3 regions of the Exiguobacterium sp. s161 genome follow, and region 2 is predicted to be linked to each of the others. Evidence: a T-box and tRNA genes for the amino acid it is inferred to sense, from the RefSeq annotation. Region 2 holds a T-box; the other regions hold tRNA genes.

Region 1 (7,497 bases), on a different contig from region 2:
CCGATGATTGAGTACGCATCGCTGTCCGCAAGAGCTTGCGCGACACCTTTTGTACCGTTTGCGTATTTATCGAGTTCGAATACGCCCATCGGTCCGTTCCAGACGACGAGTTTCGAGTTCTTGATTGCCTCTGCATAGAGTTCAACCGTTTTTGGACCGATATCAAGTGACATGTGATCGGCTGGGATCTCTGTGATGTCACGTGGTCCGACATATGTTTCTTCTCCGAATTCCTTCGTGATGACGCAGTCGATTGGCATGAGGAACTTAACGCCTTTTTCTTCTGCTTTCTTCATGAATTCCTTCGCTTGGTCGATTTTATCGACCTCAAGAAGTGAAGTACCGACTTCGATACCACGAGCTGTGAGGAACGTGTACGATAAACCGCCACCGATGATCAACGTATCGACGATGTCGAGTAAGTGATCGATGACACCGATTTTGTCCGCTACTTTCGAACCACCGATGATTGCCGTGAACGGGCGATCTGGGTTAGAAAGAGCTTTACCGAGAACTTGAAGTTCTTTTTCGATGAGAAGACCGGCAACTGCTGTGTCGACATGGTGTGCGATACCTTCTGTCGATGCGTGTGCACGGTGTGCTGCGCCGAACGCGTCGTTGACGAAGACGTCAGCGAGTTTCGCGAATCCTTTAGCGAGCTCTTCGTCATTTTTCGTTTCACCAGGGTAGAAGCGAACGTTCTCTAAGACGACGACATCGCCGTTTTCGAGTTTGCTGACTGCTTCTTCTGCAACTGGACCGTATGCTTCTTCAACGAGCTTGATGTCTTTACCAAGCAATTCGCTGAGGCGTGCTACGACTGGTGCAAGTGAGAACTCAGGGTTCTTTTCGCCTTTTGGACGACCCATGTGGCTAGCGAGAATGACTTTTGCTCCACCGTCGATCAAGTGTTTGATCGTTGGGAGTGCAGCACGGATCCGTGTGTCATCCGTGATTTTACCGTCTTCCAACGGTACGTTGAAATCCACGCGTGTAAATACGCGTTTTCCTTGTACATCGATGTCGCGAATCGATTTCTTATTCATACATTCGTCCTCCGTCTCTTACGTATAGTGAGGGGCGAATGCCCCTCCCGCTTTTTTCCGCAATAAGAGCGGAGACTGATATCGTTTCCGCTCTTATTCAATTGCTATTTAATTGCTCGAATTACTTAGCGATTTCTGCGAAGTGTTTGAGTGTACGAACGAGTTGGCTAGTGTAAGACATTTCGTTGTCATACCAAGCAACTGTTTTAACGAGTTGTTTGTCGCCGACTGTCATGACTTTAGTTTGTGTTGCATCGAAGAGTGATCCGTAAGAGATACCAACGATGTCAGAAGAAACGATTTCGTCTTCAGTGTAACCGTAAGACTCGTTAGCAGCTGCTTTCATTGCTGCGTTGACTTCTTCTACAGAAACTTTTTTGTCGAGTACAGTTACGAGCTCAGTGAGTGAACCTGTAGCGACTGGTACACGTTGTGCAGATCCATCAAGTTTACCTTGAAGTTCTGGAAGAACGAGACCGATTGCTTTTGCAGCACCAGTTGAGTTTGGAACGATGTTTGCTGCTGCCGCACGTGCACGACGGAAGTCACCTTTAGGGTGTGGAGCGTCGAGTGTGTTTTGGTCACCAGTGTAAGCGTGGATCGTAGTCATGAGACCTTCAACGATTCCGAACTGATCTTGGAGAACTTTAGCCATTGGCGCGAGACAGTTTGTAGTACAAGAAGCACCAGAGATAACTGTTTCAGTTCCGTCAAGGATTTCGTGGTTCGTGTTGAAGACGACTGTTTTCATGTCGCCAGTTGCAGGTGCAGAGATAACGACTTTTTTAGCGCCAGCTTTTAAGTGAAGCTCAGCTTTTTCTTTGTCTGTGAAGAAACCAGTACATTCGAGAACGATGTCAACACCGAGCTCGCCCCATGGGAGTTCTTCTGGGTTGCGGTTAGCAAGTGTTTTGATTTCTTTACCGTTGACGAGGAAGTAACCGTCGTGTACTTCAACTTCGCCGTCGAAACGACCTTGAGTCGTATCATATTTGAGAAGGTGCGCAAGCATTTTAGTGTCTGTAAGGTCGTTGATCGCGACTACTTCGATTCCATCGAATTGAAGAATTTGACGAAGTGCCAAACGTCCGATACGTCCAAATCCGTTAATACCAACTTTTACTGCCATGATAATTTTCCTCCTTTTAATGTAAAGCGAGTTATCTATTATTCAAAAGGGGGTTACCCTTTCAAAATCGAAGCTGCTGCGCCTTCATCCGTAATCAGGATGATGTCTGGCGACTGTTTGACATAGGCGTTGATCGCTTCTGCCTTCGAATGACCACCTGCGACGACGATGACGTGTTCGACTTGCTTCAAGTCAGCCAGTTGAAGACCAACCGTCTTGACCCGGTGCACGATGTTCCCGTTTCGGTCGAAGTAATATCCGAATGCTTCCGCTACTGCCTGTTCATGTTCCAGTCGGGTCAGGAGATCCGCAGACGCACGACGACGTTTTGCCATCGTTTTCGCCTCACCAATTCCATGTACCACGATTGAAGCACCTTTAATCATTTGAAGCACATTTTTTATGCTCGGCTCTTCAATCATCTTGACGAACGTCTCTGTGCTGACCATGTCTGGGATGTGAAGCAGATGATAATCACTTTGAGCGCGTGACGCCATCCGTGAGCATACTGTGTTCGCTTGTAGTTCGAGCGTTTCTCCTAATCCTCCGCGTGCCGGAACGAACGTCATTGGACGGTGTTCCTTATCTGGCGACATCATCGCCGCGACGGAAGCCATCGTCGTACCGCCTGTGACAGCGATCGTATTGTGATGGTCTGAAGAAAGCTCTCGTTTGAGTCGTGCGACGGTCGCCCGCCCCATGTCTCGTTGTACCCAGAAGGTCTCATCGGAATCACCCGGTACGATGACGACGTCCCGTACTCCGAGTCTCTCTTTCAAGGCTTTCGCCATGTCTGAGATCCCTGCGAGTTCTCCCATGATGCTGTGCATGCTGCGAAGAACGTTTCGTCCTTCATCCGTCAAGGACATCCCTTGCGTCGCGACCTCTAGGAGGTCTTGTTGCTTCAAAAAGTCGACTTCCCGTCGTAAGACGCGTTCCGTCAAGCCAAGGCTTGTCGCAAGCGTACGTCGTCCGATCGGTTGCATCAGTCGTACGTAATGAAGGATGTCGTAGCGTGTCTGCATTTCTTCGATCAGATCAGGCACGATTCGTTTTTGGATCTGGACTAACTGCCGAATCATGTATTTCCCTCTCCTCTCAAGTAGCTGGACGCTTTCTGTCCCGCATGTCATAACGTGTCCCACTTGGTACACCGTTATCATAACAGTCCATTTCTCGCCTTGCAAGTCTCGTTTCTCAAGTTTTTTGAAGTAAGCGGTTTCTTATCGTTTCCGTCTCGAATTTGCCATAACTCCAGATTTCCTCATCATGCATGACGACCGGAATCTCGTATAAGAACCGTAGACTGAGCGCTTCATCCTGATCAATGTTGACTTCCTCGAACGTCCATTCCGGAAACTCATCGAGTACGAAGTCGAGTAAGATGGCGGCCTCTTCACATAGCGTACATCCCGGACGTGAATACAGTGTTAAGTGTCTGTGTCGTTTTAATCCCATTCTGATTGCGCCTTCCTTTGCTGCATCGTTTTTTTCGTTAAACCAAGCGCTGCCCGGTACTTCGCGACCGTCCGTCGCGCGACTGTCAGACCGTCTGCTTGCAGGCGATCCGTCAATTGCTGATCACTTAACGGACGATCGCTGTGTTGAATGTATTCGGCGATCCGCCGTTTAATCAAAAAACTCGAATCTCCGGTTGTCGTCCGTGAGACGAACAAGTCTTCTAAAGCAACGAGACCATGGACCGTCTCGACATACTTCGCAGCAATCGCTCGACCAATCGTTGACGGATGATGCCCCGTCGCCTCAGCGACTTGTTTTTTCGTCAATGGCTCAAGATGCAGTTCTCCTTTGAACCAGCGTTCTTGTCGCTCAAGCAAAACTGAGAGGATGGCATGCATCGTGACACGGCGTCGTTCGTACGCGCGCAAAAAAGGCGTTGCCTCTTTTAGTTCGAGCCACGTCTGATCCGTATCGAGTGTCATCCAATCGATCTGAAGTTTTCCATCTAACAGGTGAATCCGTGCTTCTGCCATGACCAGTCGTTCTTCTTTAGGAAGATCCGGTGTCCGGCTCAGGCGTGTCAATCGTTTTCGCAACCGCGCTCGATCCGCCTCACTGTACTGAGCGAATACCTGACTCGCCGGTTCATGTCGCAACCGATCCGTTAGTCCGATCAATTCCGTGTCGTCTAGCTCGATTGCCTGTAACCATTGGCACTCGCGCTCCGAGCGGGCAGCGATGCCGACCGGTTGACATTCTTGTAAGAGTGTCCGTGCTTCTGTAATCGTTGCGACATCGGTCGAGAAGGATGCAGCGAGCTGCTCGTCCGACGTCCGTAATAAACCGTCCGCTTCTAAATACACGATGAGTTGTTCCGCCATATATCCTATTTCCTGTCTGACTGATTCTAAACGTATTTGTGCAAGAAGCTCGTCTTCATAGGATGCCATATTACCTGCCATCTGCTCGACCTCTAGCGAAACCTGATTCGGGTAATGACGATGCAACCGTCGTTTCAACCGTCGCCATTCCTCCTCGAGCTCTGCCGCCGGTTGCTCAAGCACATGTAATTGATACTGTTGTGACGCCGATAACGTCATCTGTTGCGTCTGTTCCTGGCGTTGATCCATCGATTCCCCTCCCTCACTTCTTATTATAGAAGAAACGTTTTAAGAAACGTGCTCTGAACCCCTTTTGAGTCGCCGGAGAAAAGAAAAGTCCTGCTTCCCTATTGCTTTTCTGAAAAAATGTCGCTATACTATTAATTGTTCAGTACATCAGATGCACCCGTAGCTCAGGGGATAGAGCACTGGTTTCCGGTACCAGGTGTCGGGAGTTCGAATCTCTCCGGGTGTACCATTTATTCAACTACAAGGCAATGCCAGCAATGGCGTTGCCTTTTTTCTATATTGATATGTTTCATTTGCCTTTGTAATGGAAAAATACCTAAAAGTCGCATCGTATCTTTTGACCAATATTGACCAAAGGATTATGATAAGGATAAGTCGAATAGGAAGCTACATACCAACTATAAGGAGGCAAAGACTATGTTAATTCCAACAGTCATCGAACAAACAAACCGCGGGGAACGTGCTTACGATATCTACTCACGTTTGCTAAAAGACCGCATCATTCTTCTCGGGAGCGCGATTGACGACAACGTCGCCAACTCAGTCGTTGCCCAACTTCTGTTCTTAGCAGCAGAAGATCCAGATAAAGAAATCTCGCTTTACATCAACAGCCCAGGTGGTTCGATCACTGCCGGTATGGCGATTTACGATACAATGAACTTCATCAAGCCACAAGTCTCAACGATTTGTATCGGTATGGCAGCATCCATGGGTGCATTTTTGCTCCAAGCTGGCGCAAAAGGAAAACGTTTCGCGTTACCAAACGCTGAAATCATGATCCACCAACCACTCGGTGGTACACAAGGTCAAGCATCGGATATCAAAATCCATGCGGAACGTATCATCAAAATGCGTGAACACCTCAACAAAATCATGGCTGAAAACACAGGACAACCACTTGAAGTCATCGAACGCGATACAGAGCGTGACAACTTCATGTCAGCACAAGCTGCTGCTGACTACGGTCTCATCGACCGCGTCATGGAACGTGCATAAGTCACCCAGAGTGTCTCCTTCGGGAGGCACTTTTTTTGTATCTGCAGGAAAGCGAACTCTTCTCTATTCATCTGTATACAACAAAAAACCTCCCGTTCCTTGTAGAACGAGAGGTCGATGATCAGTCGATCAAGTCTGTGATATCTGAAACGATGTCGTGGTTTTCACGAATCAGCGAGTAGATTGCGTTCGCATGTGGCGAAAGCTCTTCTTCTGCTTGTAATTGTTTCAGGAATAAAGATGTTGCGAACGCAACGAGTGTGCTTTTCGGTACACCGATTGATTTTGCTTTTTTCGTTAATACTTCGTCAAACTTCGCGTCTACAGTGAGCGAAATACGTTTCTTTTCGTTAGCCATTTCAAAAACTCCTTAATTCGAACATTTAGTTGCATCGACTATATATTATAGTAGACTATGGTTCATCTCGCAAGCGACCCTCTTATAAGGCCCCTGTCATCGACTCTCCATTCCGTACTTTTTCAGCGATTTGATCAATCTTCCGCAACCGGTGATTGATTCCTGATTTTGAGATGGAGCCGCTTTCGACCATCTCCCCGAGCTCTTGTAACGTCACGTCTTGATGTGTCACGCGCAAGATCGCGATCTCCTTCAGCTTATCCGGTAAGACGTCAAGACCGACCGTCCGCTCAAGGAACTTGATGTTCTCGACTTGGCGTAATGCCGCACCGACCGTCTTGTTGAGGTTCGCTGTCTCACAGTTGACGAGACGGTTGACCGAGTTACGCATGTCTTTTAAGATCCGTACGTCCTCGAACCGTAGCATCGATTGTGTCGCATCGACGAGTTTAAGGAAATCGGAAATCTTCTCGCTCTCCTTGATGTAGAGGATGTGTCCCTTTTTCCGTTCAATCGCCTTCGCGTTCAAATCAAAGACGTTCGATAGACCACGGAGCGCTGCATTATGTTCCTCATATAAGCTAAAAATCTCTAAGTGATACGACGACGTCGCCGGATTGTTGAGCGAACCACCGGCGAGGAACGCTCCTCGTAAATACGCGCGTGCCTTCCGTTCATCGTTTAAGATCGTATCACTGATCGAACGAATCATCGTGAATCCTTCTCCAAGGATTCCGAGGTCTTGCAAAATCTTGTCCGCCTGTTGCTTAACACGGACGATGTAGACATTATTCTTTTTCAGACGCATTTTCTTCCGCACGAGCAGATCGAGATGGACTCCGTATGCTTTTTTCAACAGCGAATAGATCCGGCGAGCAATCGAAGCATTCTCGGTCGAGATATCGAGTGTCAGACCACGTCCGAGACCGAACGAGATCGCACCGTTCATCCGTGCGAGCGCCGCGAGTTCCGCCTTCATCTCATGATCGGTGATCGGAATCTGCGTTAATTCTTTTTTGACTTCTGAGGCAAAGCTCATGTCAGCTCCTCCTTCCCTTCGAGTTGACGCATTCGACGAATCGATAGTACTTTTCGCATGACGAGGCTAGCGACCGCATCTGAGTCATGGCGAATGAAATGATGATTGTAGTCGACAATATCATCTGCCAGCACTTCAACGCCTGCGAGCTCGAATTGTTTTTCATTATAGGTGACAATGTCGGCATGATCCTTTCGATACTTTTTCAAGTAACCGGCATCGATTGACTCATTATTGACGATGATCGTATCAACGACGCCTTGACCGAGAAAACGTTCGAGCGTCGATAAATGCTCATTGGCTGTAAATGCTGTCGTCTCGCCTGGTTGTGTCATGAC
Region 2 (7,497 bases):
GTTTGAACAAAAAGAGAATCAAGGCGGAAACTGTAGCCGCGACGAGCGGACTTTCATCGTAGAACCAGATTCCAAGTAGAGCACTTAACATGCTAATCCCGTAGACGAGGGACTGAAGCTTTACGAGACGTTGCCAATCGTATTTCAAGTAGAGGAATCGATTGACGAATAGACATTGGAAGTAAGAGACAAGGAAGACGGTGATCAAAAAGCCGATGAAAGGGAGCAAGGCTTTCGTATACGTAAAGTTTGAGCCGATCGGTCCGCCGAGCGCATAATACGCAAAGACCGGAAGCGAGATGTAGACTAAATCGAACAAGGCGTTGATCGGGTAGAGATAAACGAAACGTTTCCAACGAATCGCTTTTCGGTGAGACATGAATTGAAAGACGAGAATACCGACTTGGCTTAAAATCAAGGCGTACGTTAAACCGTAATTGAGGAATAAAAATAAGATGATGCCTTCTTGGAATGTATAGTAAATGCCACCACGACGGACATTATCGAACTGAAACAGGAGAACGAGTCCGAATAAATAAAGAGTGTTGATGATGGAGACAGAAGGATGGAAGGTTGGTGGATGAACGATGCCGATCACTAATAATGTCAAGGCGACGAGACCGAAGACGATCCAGCTCGTCCGGGCTACATGTTGGTAGTAGCGCATGAAACATCCCTCCCCCTGAGAAGTATCTTTTATTCCTATACCCGAATTGTGGAAATTTTGATGAGCCATTTACCAAAAAAATAAGGTTGAGAGAAAAGAAAGAATTGCGTATAATGTGAAAGATATCGAATACAGTCGATGATGAAGAGAGTAACGGTTGATTTTCGTCAACTAGCGAATCAGGGAATGGTGGAAGCCTGAGGACGAACCGGTCGTGAAACGCACTTCTGAGACGCTGCCCGATTCCTGATGGAAAAGGCGTAGCCGGGGGAACCCCGTTATCCCCGAACAAGGTGGGTGTCGAGTGACACCAAGAAGAGTGGTACCGCGGTCATTCCGTCTCTTTGCGCGTGGCGCAAGGGGCGTTTTTTATTGCCAAAAAATCAGTGAAGCAGGAGGAAATAAAGATGAGTTATAAAGCGCAGTATGCAGAAGTATTACATCAAGTCATGGAAGGTGCCTTATCAGTTGAACAAATCGAACAACTGATCGAGCAACCGAAACATGAAGATCATGGAGATCTGGCATTCCCATGTTTCATGCTCGCTAAAGCATTCCGTAAAGCACCAAACATGATTGCTTCGGAGCTCGCAGAAAAAATCGACGCGCCGTTGTTCTCGAACGTTCAAGCCGTTGGTCCTTACATTAACGTCTTCTTGAATCGAGATGTCGTCTCGCAAGAAATCGTCAACCAAGTTTTGACGGAAAAAGAGGCGTTCGGATCAAGTGAAGCCAATGGGAAAACGATCGTCACTGATTTTTCATCACCAAACATCGCGAAACCCTTCTCGATGGGTCACTTGCGTTCGACAGTCATCGGGAACGCGCTCAACCAGATTTCGCGTAAAAAAGGGTACGACGTCGTCGGTGTCAACCACTTAGGGGACTGGGGAACTCAGTTCGGGAAATTGATGGTCGCTTACACGATGTGGGGTGAGGAAGAAGCGGTCCGTGCAGAACCAATCAAGGAATTGTTGAAATTATACGTCCGATTCCACGAAGAAGCGGAAACGAACCCAGCACTTGAAGATGAAGGGCGTCTCTGGTTCAAAAAACTCGAACAAGGTGATGAGCAGGCGACAACTCTTTGGACGTGGTTCCGTGAAGTCTCACTCGTCGAGTTCAACCGTGTCTATGAGATGCTCGGTGTTAAATTCGATAGTTTGAACGGAGAAGCCTTCTACAACGATAAGATGCAACACGTCATCGATTTGCTCGAAGAAAAAGATCTCCTCGTCGAATCAGAAGGGGCAATGGTCGTCGACCTCGAAGCAGAAGGTATGCCACCTGCCTTGATTAAAAAGAAAGATGGCGCAACGCTTTATGCGACACGTGACTTAGCAGCTGCCGTCTATCGTCTTGAAACGTACCGCTTTGAGCAAGCGTTCTACGTCGTCGGTGGGGAACAAGCGCTTCACTTCAAGCAATTGTTCGCAGTCTTGAAGAAACTTGGATTCGAAAACGTCGACGGAATGCACCATGTCCCATTCGGTCTGATCATGAAGGACGGAAAGAAAATGTCGACGCGTAAAGGTCGGATCGTCTTGCTTGAAGAAGTACTACAAGAAGCGATCGATGTTGCGAAGCAAAACATCGCGGAAAAAAATCCGAACTTAGCGAATGCCGAAGCCACGGCTCGCCAAGTTGGTGTTGGCGCGGTCATCTTCCATGACTTGAAGAACGAACGGATGAACAACATCGAGTTCGATCTTGAGCAGATGTTGAAATTCGAAGGCGAAACAGGACCGTATGTTCAGTACACGAATGCCCGTGCGCACTCATTGCTCCGTAAAGGTGGCTATGATGGCACACCATTCGCTGGGAGTGCCGATGATCATGCATGGGGTGTCGTGTCGATGCTAAACCAATTCTCGACGGTCATCGATCGCGCGTTCACACGTCGTGAGCCGTCAATCATCAGCCGCTACGTCTTAGATCTTGCACAAAGCTTCAATAAATACTACGGACACGTCCGTGTTCTCGAAGATGACGCAGCAAAACAATCGCGTCTTGCACTCGTCAAGTCTGTCACAATCGTCTTGACAGAGGGTCTTCGTTTGCTTGGTGTCGGCGCTCCAGAAGAAATGTAAGACCAATCCACGAATAAGAAGAGGTAGATTATGAAGACTGAGACGAAAGAACGATTACAGCAAGCTGCTTCACAGATGAAGCAGGAGCCTTTGGCAGAAACGGTCGCCTTCATGGCTGATTTTCACGGGAAAGTCGCTGCTTGGTTACCGGGAGAGTCTGTCGATTTCGTTCACGATTTCGTGACGGCGCCGGAAGCCGATTTGATTGCTCCGATTGAAGGAGACGCGTTACGGACGAAAGACAATTTTGAATTCTTCATGCGTAAGAAACAGACACGGAAAAAACTGGGTGAACTGTTGACGCTTTGGAAGTCGGCACGTACGACAGAGACGTTGAGTCAAATCGATGCGATCGGATTGAAAAAATGGCTCGCTCGTAATGAATTCCGTTCGGAAGACAAACCATGGGATTATTTGAACCGTCTGCATGTTCTGCTATTCCTTGATTTGATGACGACGATCATCGATGATCATCGATTGACGAGTCTGCATGAGCAACTTGTCGGTACGACACCAGTCCCGACGAGCTTCGTACGTCGTCAAGGGGATGTCCGTCAAGTCATCGAAACATTCGCGGAAGAGACGAACTTCACACAAGTGGATGTCGTCAAGGCATCGCTTGTCCGTTATCTCTGATCAATAGGATGCACGAACAAAAAGCCGTCGAGCCCTGTGCCCGACGGCTTTTGTCGTATCTTCTTACTTCGCTTGATGGAACACAATCGATTGTTGCTCTGAATCGTAAAGACACCATTCTCGTTCGAACACGACAGGACCCAGATTGACGGCATGCCGTTCTCCTTTGATGGATAAAGTTTGACCTAGTGGGCTCGGTTTGGCGATGCCATTTTGAAACAAACCTCTGATATGACTATGGCCAAAAAAGAGTAATGGTTCTCGTTGTTGTGACAGATTGGGTAGAAAATCACGCGACCAACTGAGTTGGTCTCCATGAATCAATAATGCCCCCTCGATCCGTTGTTTTCGAGGGCAATCGCGTAACGCATCGATGACAGGAGACAGATGCGGTGGGACGAGCGACAGGATGCGTTCTTCTTGATTGCCAAGCAACGTCTTAAAATCAATCAACTCTAAAAAATCATCATCGAGCGTCACGACGAGGGAGAGCGATTCGAAAGAATAGCGCTTCGCTCGCTTTTTACCGACATGGCATTCATGAACATCACCGAGACAAAACAAATGCGCATCGGGAGCGAGCCGCCGTATGTCAGCTAGGACAGCCGCTGTGTCGGCTAATGAGCTATGAAGATCCGCAAAAAGGGCATAACGCATGATCGACCACTCCTTTGTTAAGGAGATACCCGAAAATGCGTCATGCCCATCTTTTTTCAATTAAGTCGTACGGATCTTATTCTGTTTCGACTGTGACGCCACGTTCTGCAAAGACGACTTTTGCGACTTCAAGTGCGTTCAAGACACGTGGGAATCCAGTGTAAGGAACAAGATGCATGATAGCTTCGACGATTTCGTTTCCTGTCAAACCAGCTGTCAATCCAGTATTGATGTGGAGAGCAAGCTGTGGTTCTGTACCTTGTGTGACGAGAGAAGCAATCGTAACGATTGCGCGGTCACGGTTGACGAGACCATCGCGGCTGTAAACTTCACCGTATGCGAAATCCGTGATCCACTCACCGACTGCTGGAGCGATATCTTTCAGGGATTCAGAGATTTTGTCATGCGTAGATTGTGCAGCGTTTTCGTCTGTGAATTCGCTGAGTTTTTTAACGCCTGTTTCGTGACGTGATTCAAAATGAGTTGCCATGGTAAAGGACTTCCTTTCTTTTTTAACGATGTTCTTATCGTAAAGGAAGAAATACCATGCTACAAATACATGGTTTTTATGAAAGGTATGCTTATTTGGAATACATATCGCTAACGAATTGAATCCACTTCCGCGTCACATACGATTGATAGCGACCGGTCGGAACGGCGATTCCTAAGTGCCACGGGACACGTGTTTCAAGCGGAATCGTTTTGACGCCACGAATCGAAAAGCGATCCGCGATCGAACGCGGCAGGACAGTCACGGCATTTCCTTCTGCGACTAGTAAACATAAGAAGTCCCACTGTGAGCTCACCCGAGACACGTTAGGCGTAAATCCGGCATCTTGGCAAGCGTTCAAGACGACATCGTGTAGCGAGAACGTTTCGTTGAACAAGACGAACGGCATGTCGGAAACTTCTTCTAACGCAATCATCGACCGATCGGCGAGTGGGTGATCATTTGGTAAAAACAAATGCAATTCTTCTTCAATGAAGGGGTGTGTCGTTAAATGCTCATCCGAAGGCAGCACCGTTGCGATCAAATCGACTTCACCGGCGACGACCGCTTTTTCTAGCGCATGCCCACCGGCTTCGATTAATTCGATTTGAATCATCGGATACATCTCTTCGAAGCGACGCAGGAGACCCGGGAAAAACAGTGAACCGATCAGTGGGGGAACACCGAGCCGAATCGTTCCCTTCGTCAGATGCATGACATCATAGAGGTGGGAAGGCAGGTCAGATAACTGCCGCAGAATCTTTTCACCTTCAATCAATAAGGTCTCACCGGCATCCGTCAGGACGATTTGTCGTTTACTCCGATCGAACAAATCCACTTCAAGTTCCTCTTCTAAGTGACGGACCATTTTACTGAGTGTCGGTTGCGTGACGTGGAGATGTTCAGCGGCACGAGTGAAGCTTTTGAAGCGTGCCACTTCCGTAAAGTATTCCAGTTGGCGGAAATCCATCAGTATTCTCCTATTCTTTTGAGTTATAGATGTCATAACAAGTATTCATTTTTATTATTCTTTCAATCAGCGTACAGTAAAGAGACCGAACACGTAAAGATAAAGAAAGAAGGAATTCATCATGATGAAACAACTCGAAGGAAAAGTTTCATTAATTACAGGAGCAGCAAGCGGAATCGGTCTTGAGATCGCTGAAGAATTCGCCCAAGAAGGTGCGAAGGTCGTCATCGTCGATCTTCAGGAAGAAGCTGCAAAACGCTCTGCTGAAACGCTTCGTGAAAAAGGCTTCGATGCGTTTGCTGTCGCAGGTGATGTGACAAGTGAAGAGGCAATCAAATCAAGTATCGAACAGACTGTCGCACATTACGGAACGATTGATATCGTCATCAACAACGCGGGAATGCAACACGTCTCACCAATCGAAGAGTTCTCGACTGAGAAATTCGACTTGCTTCAAAGCATCATGCTTCGTGCACCATTCCTCTATACGAAATATGTCTTCCCGATCATGAAAAAACAAGGCTCTGGACGGATCTTGAACATGTCATCGATCAACGGATTGATTGGTTTTGCAGGGAAAGCTGCTTATAACAGTGCGAAACACGGCGTCATCGGTTTAACGAAAGTCGCAGCATTAGAAGGGGCAACTTCGGGTATCACGGTCAACGCGATTTGCCCAGGATATGTCGATACACCACTCGTCCAAAACCAATTGTCTTCGCTCGCTGAAACACGGAATGTACCGCTCGAACGTGTACTAGAAGAGGTCATCTATCCACTTGTTCCGCAACAACGGTTACTCCAAGTCAAAGAAATCGCGGATTACGCTATTTTCCTTGCAAGTGACAAAGCAGCAGGTGTCACGGGTCAAGCTGTCGTTCTCGATGGTGGTTATACAGCGCAGTAAGCAACAATATGAATGAAGGGAGGTACTTTTTGGATACAATCCAGAAAGCACCTCCCTTTTTTGTTTGATGGACTGAACAAAAACGTTCAGCTAATTTGACGTGAGTGGATTAACGGAAGTTAATGAACTGAACGTCGACCGATAACGGAAGTTCACGAACGATTTGCATGACTTGTTGTAGGTCGTCACGTGATTTACCTGTGACACGGATTTGATCATCTTGGATCTGTGTCTTCACTTTTAATTTCGATTCCTTGACGGCATTGTTGATCTTTTTCGCATCGTCACGATCAATCCCGCTCTTAAGGATGACACGTTGGCGAACCGTATTCCCAGCAGCCTGCTCGACTTTTTCGTACTGCAGGTTTTTTGTCGGGACTTCGCGCTTGATCAATTTTGCTGTTAAGACATCTTTGACTTGATCGAGTTTGAAATCGTCATCTGAGATTAGAATCAAATCCTCTTTTTCGAGCTTCATGTCGCTCTTTGAACCTTTGAAGTCGAAGCGGTTCGTGATTTCTTTTAGTGCGATCTGAACTGCATTCTTGACTTCCTCGATGTTGATTTGTGACACGATATCAAATGAATTATCTTTTGCTGCCATGTTAATCTCCCCTTTCATTCCACTCTCTATTTTAGAGAGGAATACCGGAAGCGTCCACTGCTTTGAAATTTTGTTATAATAAAAACCATGAAATGAAAGGGGTGCTTAGCTTTGAAACAAACAGCAGACATGTTGACGCTCACACCGCAAGAACTGGATGAGCGATTTGCCTATAGTGGAAATGATTTAGGAGCGACCTTCTCAGAGACAGCGATTCGCGTGCGCTTGTGGGCGCCGACGGCAGAACGTGTCGTGATTCGTCTCTACAAGACACTACGCGCACGAAAAGTCGAAGAGGTCGAGATGATGGCAGGCGAACGGGGAACGTACGTCGTTGAACTCGATCGAGCAGCATATGAAGGTTATTTCTATACGTTTCAAGCGAGCATCAACGGACAAAAAGTCGAGGCGGTCGATCCGTATGCGAAAGCCGTCGGAACGAACGGAAAACGCGGTGCGTTGATTGACCCGACAAG
Region 3 (7,497 bases), on a different contig from region 2:
GGTGGAGAAGAGTGAATCGAGCGATTGGAGTACTGGATTCCGGAGTCGGTGGGTTGACGGTCGCACGTGAATTGATGCGACAGTTGCCCCATGAGCGAATCATCTATGTCGGGGATACATTGCGGTGTCCGTATGGTCCTCGTCCAGAAGAAGAGATTCGTGAGTTTACGTGGGAGATGATTGATTATCTCGTGCAACAAGATGTGAAATTGATCGTGATCGCCTGTAACACAGCCACGGCTGTCGTCTTAAAAGAAGCGCGAGAACGTTTAAATATACCTGTCATCGGTGTCATTGATCCGGGAGCCCGCGCGGCAGTTAAGGTGACGCGTACGAAACGAATCGGTGTCATTGGAACGAAGATGACGATTACAAGTAATTCCTACGAGAAGGCGTTACGCCACGTCGAAGGGCAAGTCGTCGTCGAATCGTTAGCGTGCCCGCCATTCGTTCCGCTCGTCGAGTCGATGCAGACAGATGGTGCGTACGTCGAACGTGTCGTTGCCAATACATTACGACCATTGATGAATTACGATATGGATACATTGATCCTCGGGTGCACCCATTACCCGCTTCTAGCAGATGTGATTGGACGGGTCATCGGACCAGGCGTCCAGCTAATCTCTTCAGGAGACGAGACAGCGCTCGAGGTAGCAGCACTACTTGATTACAATACGATTTCAGCAGATGTGACACAAATTCCGGAACATCGTTATTACGCGACAGGCGATATCCGCTCATTTGATCAGATTGCGACGGACTGGCTCGATCAGACCATCCATGCGGAGCGCATCGTGCTTGGAACGGAGGAAGATTAAATGCGGATAGACCAACGAACGGCGGATGATCTCCGTCCTATTCAATTATCGATTGATGTCAATAAACACGCAGAAGGTTCTGTCTTGATTGAACTGGGAGATACGAAAGTCCTCTGTACGGCGACCGTCGAGGAGAAGGTGCCACCGTTCCTTCGCGGTAAACGCCAGGGCTGGATCAATGCGGAATATTCGATGTTGCCGCGTGCGACGGCTCAGCGGACCGCACGAGAAGCCGTCCGCGGCAAACAGACGGGACGGACGATGGAAATCCAACGTCTGATCAGCCGCTCGCTTCGGGCCGTCGTTGATTTAGAGAAGCTCGGGGAACGAACGATCTGGATCGATTGTGACGTTATTCAGGCAGATGGCGGTACACGAACGGCATCGATCACTGGTGGTTTTTTGGCACTCGTCCGAGCAGTCGATCAATTGATTCAAGCGGGAAAACTGACAGATACACCGATCAAAGAGGGCATCGCAGCCATCTCGGTTGGAATCGTCGAGTCGAATGTCTTGCTCGATCTATGCTATGAAGAGGACGCTGCGGCGGAAGTCGACTTCAATCTCGTCATGACCTCATCGGGTAAAATCGTCGAGATGCAAGCAACAGGAGAAGAGTCGACATTTTCCCGTCAAGAGATGCTCGAAATGCTCGAACTTGGGGAAAAAGGTATTAAGGAACTGATTGAGGCTGGCCGTGAGGCACTCGGTGTCTCTTGGTGGTATGTAGGAGAAGAAGTGGGGGAACATAGATGAAGGTCATCGTCGCAACACACAATGCAGGTAAAGTGAAGGAACTTGAAAGCATGCTGGGTCGTCTCGGTTATACGGTCGAGTCGTTACTCGATCACGCCGATGCTCCGGAAACGGATGAAACAGGTGAGACATTCGAGGAGAATGCACTTTTAAAAGCAACAGAGGCAGCAGCCTACTTTGGCCACGCGGTACTTGCTGATGATTCAGGTCTTGAAGTCGATGCTTTAGATGGCGCTCCCGGCGTCTACTCAGCACGCTTCGCGGGACTTGAAAAGTCGGATGCGGCGAACAATGCTCTACTACTTGAAAAGTTAGAAGGTGTTCCGGAGGAAGAGCGGACGGCGCGCTTCGTTTGTGTACTCGCGCTAGCGAAACCAACGGGTGAGACATTGACGGTTCGTGGAACGATGGAAGGGCGAATCGGTTTTGAGGCGTCGGGTTCGAACGGTTTCGGTTATGATCCATTGTTCGTCACAGAAAGCGGACAGACGGCTGCTGAATTGACGAAAGAAGAAAAAGCGATGATTAGTCATCGTGGCAATGCATTGCGCAAGCTCGAACAGGACTTAACTACTTTCTTAGGAGTGTGATGAAGATGAGAGCGTTGATCGTTAGTGATAGTCATGGACTAGAACAAGAACTGCTTACGATATTCGAACGTCACCAAGACGTAGATGCGGCATTTCATTGTGGGGACTCCCAATTGACGCGCGACATCGAATCATTATATCCATATCGTGTTGTGCGAGGGAATTGCGATTACGGACACGATTTTCCGGAAGAAGTCGTATCGGAAATGGATGGTCATACCATCCTCTGTGTCCACGGGCATCGGCAGGACGTCAAATACAGTCTAGATGTCTTACAGCATCATGCGAAGGAAAAGCAGGCGGACATCGTCTTATATGGTCATTCCCATGTGGCGAAGGCTGAATATCGGGACGGTGTGTTATTCATCAATCCAGGTTCAATCCGGATGCCACGTCATCGACCAGACAAGACGTATGCGATTCTTGAAGTGGATCAAAACCGTTATTCTGTCGATTTTCTTAATGTGAACGGTGACCCGGTAAATGCCCTTCATCTGGACGGGACATTTTTGTGATATAATAATTGCAATGTTTGTAATGTGATTGACACGAAAGAATTGTTCTAGTATAGTTTATTCGTGTTGACACGTCCCAATAGCTCAGCAGGATAGAGCAACGGCCTTCTAAGCCGTCGGTCGGGGGTTCGAATCCCTCTTGGGACGCTATAATTAAAATAGAGACTGCCCTTACGAGGGTGGTCTCTTTTTTTTATTCCGATTTTCGATTATAATTAAGGTATCATGAACTCGAAAGGGATGAATGCTATGTGGAAGAAAGTTGGAGCAGTCCTTATGCTAAGTACGTTTCTTGCTGGATGTAGTGAGATTTCAAATACAGTCGACGATGCAAAACAACAAGTCAACGATGTAAAAAATAGTGTCGATTACGCTGGAGAACTTCAAGGCATTGCAAAAGATACGGCACAAGTCACGTCAGATTTGTCGGCTTCCTTGAATGAGGCTGCTACGACAGCGCGTGAATCCGCGAACCCTGAACAAGCACTTGATCAACAAATCGAAAAGTTAAAGGAAAACGGAACGATTGATCAGTTCAATCAAGAACTGGATCAAATCGATCAACGATTAGCGGGACTTGAAAACCCGCCGCAAGAATTGCAGAATTTAAGTGCAAAACTCGAGCAGTACGTGAATCAATCGGAAGACATCGCTCGATTACTTGAAGCTGACGTCTCATTAGATACGTTGAATCGATTAGGAATCGAGCAGGCGGGACAACTTCAAGAAGCGATCACGAACTGGACGTCTTTACTCGATCCATTTACGAAATAAGAAGTTGAACATGAAGGAGTGCCGGAATATGGGGACATCGCGCTGGATGGAACATGAACTAGAAGTAGAACGAGCGCGGATTCTTCGTTTGCCCGCTTCTAGACAAGAACAATTGATTATGGAATTAGAGACTGACCAATTGACAGGAGAAGATGTATTACACCGGCTCTATGTCATTCAACCACTCTTAATGCATGACCGTGAACGATTTGAAACAGTGGCAGAACGATTTCTTGAAGTCGAGGGTGTCGAGCAAGTGCTCGCACTCTTTCTTTATGATCTCGGAGAACGTTATCCGATGAAACTCGCTTTGCGCTCGGCGTCACCGTATCTGCCTTATGGGCTCGCGCTTCGATTAGATGAAATCAAACAACAGATGCGTGTTCGCGAACAAAAGCCGGCAGTTCAAAACAACCCTGTTGCGCAGCGTGAGGTAACATCAGCAACGGAACTGATGCATGTGTTACGACATGGGAGTTGGGTCGAACAAATGCGCCATTTGACCGGTATTGAATTCGAACGGACCTCTGAGCTCATTGCATATATCACCCAGAAATATCTTCAGGCGCAAGAGACCGAACATCAAAGTCTACTCGTCATTGATCAGTTATTAGGAAGCGTGCTTGATCACGTGCCATATCCGATAAGCATTCATGTACCACACTTAGCTGTAGACTGGACGATCTCGTCACGCGAAGATTTAGAAGAAATCCTGCTGGTACATCAACAGGAGCAACAAGCGTTACTGGCATCGATGCATACGTTAGAGCGAATGGATCCGTTCCGAGCGTTGCTCGTCTTGCGATCGGATCAACTGATTCATCTTGAAGAACGAGAACGAATCGGATCAGATATGGAGAAGTGGCTCGCAGCATGCGAAGAACTCGCAGGTCTGACATTTGAACGTGAAGAACCGGAACGTATCCTCAGTCCGCTGGCGAAGCGGTTATATCGAGCGGCACATATCCTTTATCCAGAAGTCATCGCATTCGAGCAGATTTACTTCGATTGAGACATCTGGAAACGATTCGTTCAACAGTGGTAATCGTCAGAACGATTGTGCTATAATGTGACTTGTTGTACACACATGTACGCTAATTGACAATTTTGGAGGGACTCAGCATGACTGCAAAATGGGAAAAACAATCAGGTAGCCTCGGCGTCCTCACGTATGAAGCGCCTGCTGAAGCATTTGATAAAGCGGTAGACCAAGCGTTCAAGAAAGTCGTTAAGACTTTGAACACACCTGGTTTCCGTAAAGGAAAAATGCCACGCGCAATGTTCAACAAAATGTACGGTGAAGAAGCACTGTACCAAGATGCACTCGATATCCTTTACAAGGACACAATCGAAGGTGCAGTCGTCGAATCAGGAATCGAGCCAATCGCGCTTGAGAACATCGACGTTGAAACACTCGAAAAAGGCAAGCCAGTCGAATTCAAAATCACGTTCGTCATCGAGCCAGAAGCTACACTCGGTGAGTACAAAGGTCTTGAGTACACAGCAGTTGAAACGAACGTTACTGACGAAGACGTCGACGCTGAACTCAAAACATTACAAGAACGCGGTGCAGAACTCGTCGTTAAAGAAGATGGCGTCATCGAGAATGGCGATACAGTCGTATTCGACTTCGCAGGTTTCGATGGGGAAAACCAATTCGACGGCGGAACTGCTGAGAACTACTCACTCGTCATCGGTTCTGGAAACTTCATTCCTGGATTCGAAGAGCAAATGGTCGGTTTAAAAACTGGCGAGCAAAAAGATCTTGAAGTGACATTCCCAGAGGAATACCACGAAGCATCACTCGCTGGAAAACCAGTTACATTCAAAGTAACGATCCACGAAGTTAAAGCACAAGAGCTCCCTGAATTGACAGATGAGTTCGCAAAAGAAATGGATGAAGAAGTTTCTTCACTCGACGAGTTGAAAACAAAAATTCGTACGCGTCTCGAAAACACACGCAAACAAGAAGCTGATGCTTCAATGCGCGATGAGTTAGTCGAAGCGGCTACGAAAAACGCGACAGTTGATCTTCCAGAAGTCATGGTCGAAAACGAAGTCGAGCGTATGGTTCAAGAGTTCACACAACGTATTCAATCACAAGGCATCGACCTCAACATGTACTTCCAGTTGACTGGAACGACAGAAGAGGCAATGCGTTCTGAAATGAAAGAGCAAGCGGAAGAGCGCGTTAAAGCACGTCTCGTCCTCAAGCAAATCGTTGCTGACGAAAAAATCGAAGTAACAGATGAGGAAACTCAAGCTGAACTTCAATCAATGTCAGAACTCTACAACATCCCTGCAGATCAACTTGAAACGATGCTTGCACCACAAGGTGGTCTTGAAACGCTTAAAGGCGATCTTCAATTCCGTAAAGCTATCGATGTTCTCGTCGACAACGCAAAAGCAAAATAAGCCATTTCATGGTTTTCGATCGACTTCAAGCCCAATTTCTGGTCTTGGAGTCGATTTTTTTGTACGATAGGTCAAACAAGGACAAACGATCCTTGGTTCAGAACATCAAACTGTAAATCGTTCGTCCAGGATTTGAAAGACTTTCCTTGTTCATGCTACAATCATAAATAGTAAAACGTGAGACGGGATGCTACAGGCATCCATACAATTTCCACGTTAAAGGGGTGGACCTTTATGTTTAAATTTAACGAAGAAAAAGGTCAGCTAAAATGTTCTTTCTGTGGAAAGACACAAGAACAAGTACGCAAACTTGTTGCTGGACCTGGCGTTTACATTTGCGACGAGTGTATCGAACTCTGCAATGAAATCGTAGAGGAAGAACTCGGCACTGAAGAAGAAGTCGAGCTAAAGAATGTTCCGAAACCGCATGAAATTCGTACGACACTTGACGATTATGTCATCGGTCAAGAAAAAGCGAAGAAGTCGTTGTCTGTAGCGATGTATAATCACTACAAACGAATCAATGCTGGTGGTCGCGCAGATGATGTCGAGCTTTCGAAATCGAACATCGTCATGATTGGACCAACAGGTAGCGGTAAAACACTTCTTGCCCAAACGATGGCACGTATCTTGAACGTACCGTTTGCGATTGCAGATGCAACAAGTTTGACGGAAGCCGGTTATGTCGGTGAAGACGTCGAGAACATCCTGTTGAAACTCATCCAAGCAGCGGACTATGATGTTGAGAAGGCTGAAAAAGGAATCATCTACATTGATGAGATCGATAAGATCGCTCGTAAATCAGAAAATCCGTCGATTACACGTGACGTATCTGGTGAGGGTGTCCAACAAGCCTTGCTGAAGATTTTGGAAGGAACGGTTGCGAGTGTACCGCCACAAGGTGGACGGAAACACCCACATCAAGAATTCATCCAAATCGATACGACGAACATCTTGTTCATCGTTGGTGGCGCATTCGATGGTATCGATCAGTCGATCAAACGTCGTCTTGGTAAAAAAGTCATCGGATTCGGAAACGATTCAGAGAACCGTAACCTTACACAAAAAGAAATTCTGGCAGCTGCATTACCAGAAGATCTTCAAAAGTTCGGTTTGATTCCAGAGTTCATCGGTCGTTTGCCGGTCATGGCGACGCTCGAGCCACTTGATGAAGAGGCACTCGTTCAAATCTTGACGAAACCGAAAAACGCCCTCGTGAAACAATATAAGAAAATGCTTCAACTTGATGATGTCGAACTCGACTTCACGGAAGATGCACTTCTTGAGATTGCAAAACTTGCAATCGAACGTAAAACAGGTGCACGTGGTCTTCGTTCCATCATCGAAGAAACTATGCTTGATATCATGTTCGAAATCCCATCGCGTGAAGACATCGCGAAAGTCATCATTACAGCAGAAACGTTGACTGGTAAACGCGGTCCAACGCTTGAGTTGAAAGATGGTACAATTGAACATGGGAAAGAAAAAGAAACGGCGTAACACCGTGACAAATCGGCTCGGAGGCTACTTGTACGCCTTTCCGAGTCTTTTTGTTTAGGAGGAATTCGAATGAAGAAAAAACAATATCCACTTTTACCGTTACGCGGTGTTGTCGCGTATCCATTGATC

The links. A T-box is a leader RNA that pairs with one kind of tRNA and senses whether it is charged. The one in region 2 lies ahead of argS (arginine--tRNA ligase), so its partner is inferred to be a tRNA-Arg.
Region 1: it has a tRNA-Arg gene. The T-box ahead of argS (arginine--tRNA ligase) is inferred to sense a tRNA for this amino acid. The anticodon was not compared.
Region 3: it has a tRNA-Arg gene. The T-box ahead of argS (arginine--tRNA ligase) is inferred to sense a tRNA for this amino acid. The anticodon was not compared.

What each region holds. Positions count from the first base shown of each region.
Region 1 is NZ_JACSNH010000001.1:428,110-435,606, reverse strand. It holds gene KNQ14_RS02020 (phosphoglycerate kinase) at 1-1,046, opposite strand, end outside; gene gap (type I glyceraldehyde-3-phosphate dehydrogenase) at 1,168-2,175, opposite strand; gene KNQ14_RS02010 (sugar-binding transcriptional regulator) at 2,229-3,257, opposite strand; gene KNQ14_RS02005 (glutaredoxin family protein) at 3,373-3,633, opposite strand; gene KNQ14_RS02000 (RNA polymerase factor sigma-54) at 3,624-4,766, opposite strand; tRNA gene KNQ14_RS01995 (tRNA-Arg) at 4,920-4,995, shown strand; partial or broken gene clpP (ATP-dependent Clp endopeptidase proteolytic subunit ClpP) at 5,178-5,762, shown strand; gene KNQ14_RS01985 (hypothetical protein) at 5,884-6,120, opposite strand; gene whiA (DNA-binding protein WhiA) at 6,203-7,159, opposite strand; gene KNQ14_RS01975 (gluconeogenesis factor YvcK family protein) at 7,156-7,497, opposite strand, start outside.
Region 2 is NZ_JACSNH010000004.1:197,854-205,350, forward strand. It holds gene KNQ14_RS12195 (GGDEF domain-containing protein) at 1-667, opposite strand, end outside; T-box leader at 797-1,014, shown strand; gene argS (arginine--tRNA ligase) at 1,075-2,757, shown strand; gene KNQ14_RS12205 (hypothetical protein) at 2,788-3,393, shown strand; gene KNQ14_RS12210 (metallophosphoesterase family protein) at 3,457-4,050, opposite strand; gene KNQ14_RS12215 (carboxymuconolactone decarboxylase family protein) at 4,127-4,540, opposite strand; gene KNQ14_RS12220 (LysR family transcriptional regulator) at 4,632-5,510, opposite strand; gene KNQ14_RS12225 (3-hydroxybutyrate dehydrogenase) at 5,635-6,417, shown strand; gene KNQ14_RS12230 (YajQ family cyclic di-GMP-binding protein) at 6,527-7,021, opposite strand; gene pulA (type I pullulanase) at 7,133-7,497, shown strand, end outside.
Region 3 is NZ_JACSNH010000001.1:668,157-675,653, forward strand. It holds gene racE (glutamate racemase) at 12-818, shown strand; gene rph (ribonuclease PH) at 819-1,574, shown strand; gene KNQ14_RS03210 (XTP/dITP diphosphatase) at 1,571-2,164, shown strand; gene KNQ14_RS03215 (metallophosphoesterase family protein) at 2,170-2,679, shown strand; tRNA gene KNQ14_RS03220 (tRNA-Arg) at 2,753-2,826, shown strand; gene KNQ14_RS03225 (hypothetical protein) at 2,956-3,453, shown strand; gene KNQ14_RS03230 (hypothetical protein) at 3,482-4,465, shown strand; gene tig (trigger factor) at 4,576-5,868, shown strand; gene clpX (ATP-dependent protease ATP-binding subunit ClpX) at 6,103-7,368, shown strand; gene lon (endopeptidase La) at 7,438-7,497, shown strand, end outside.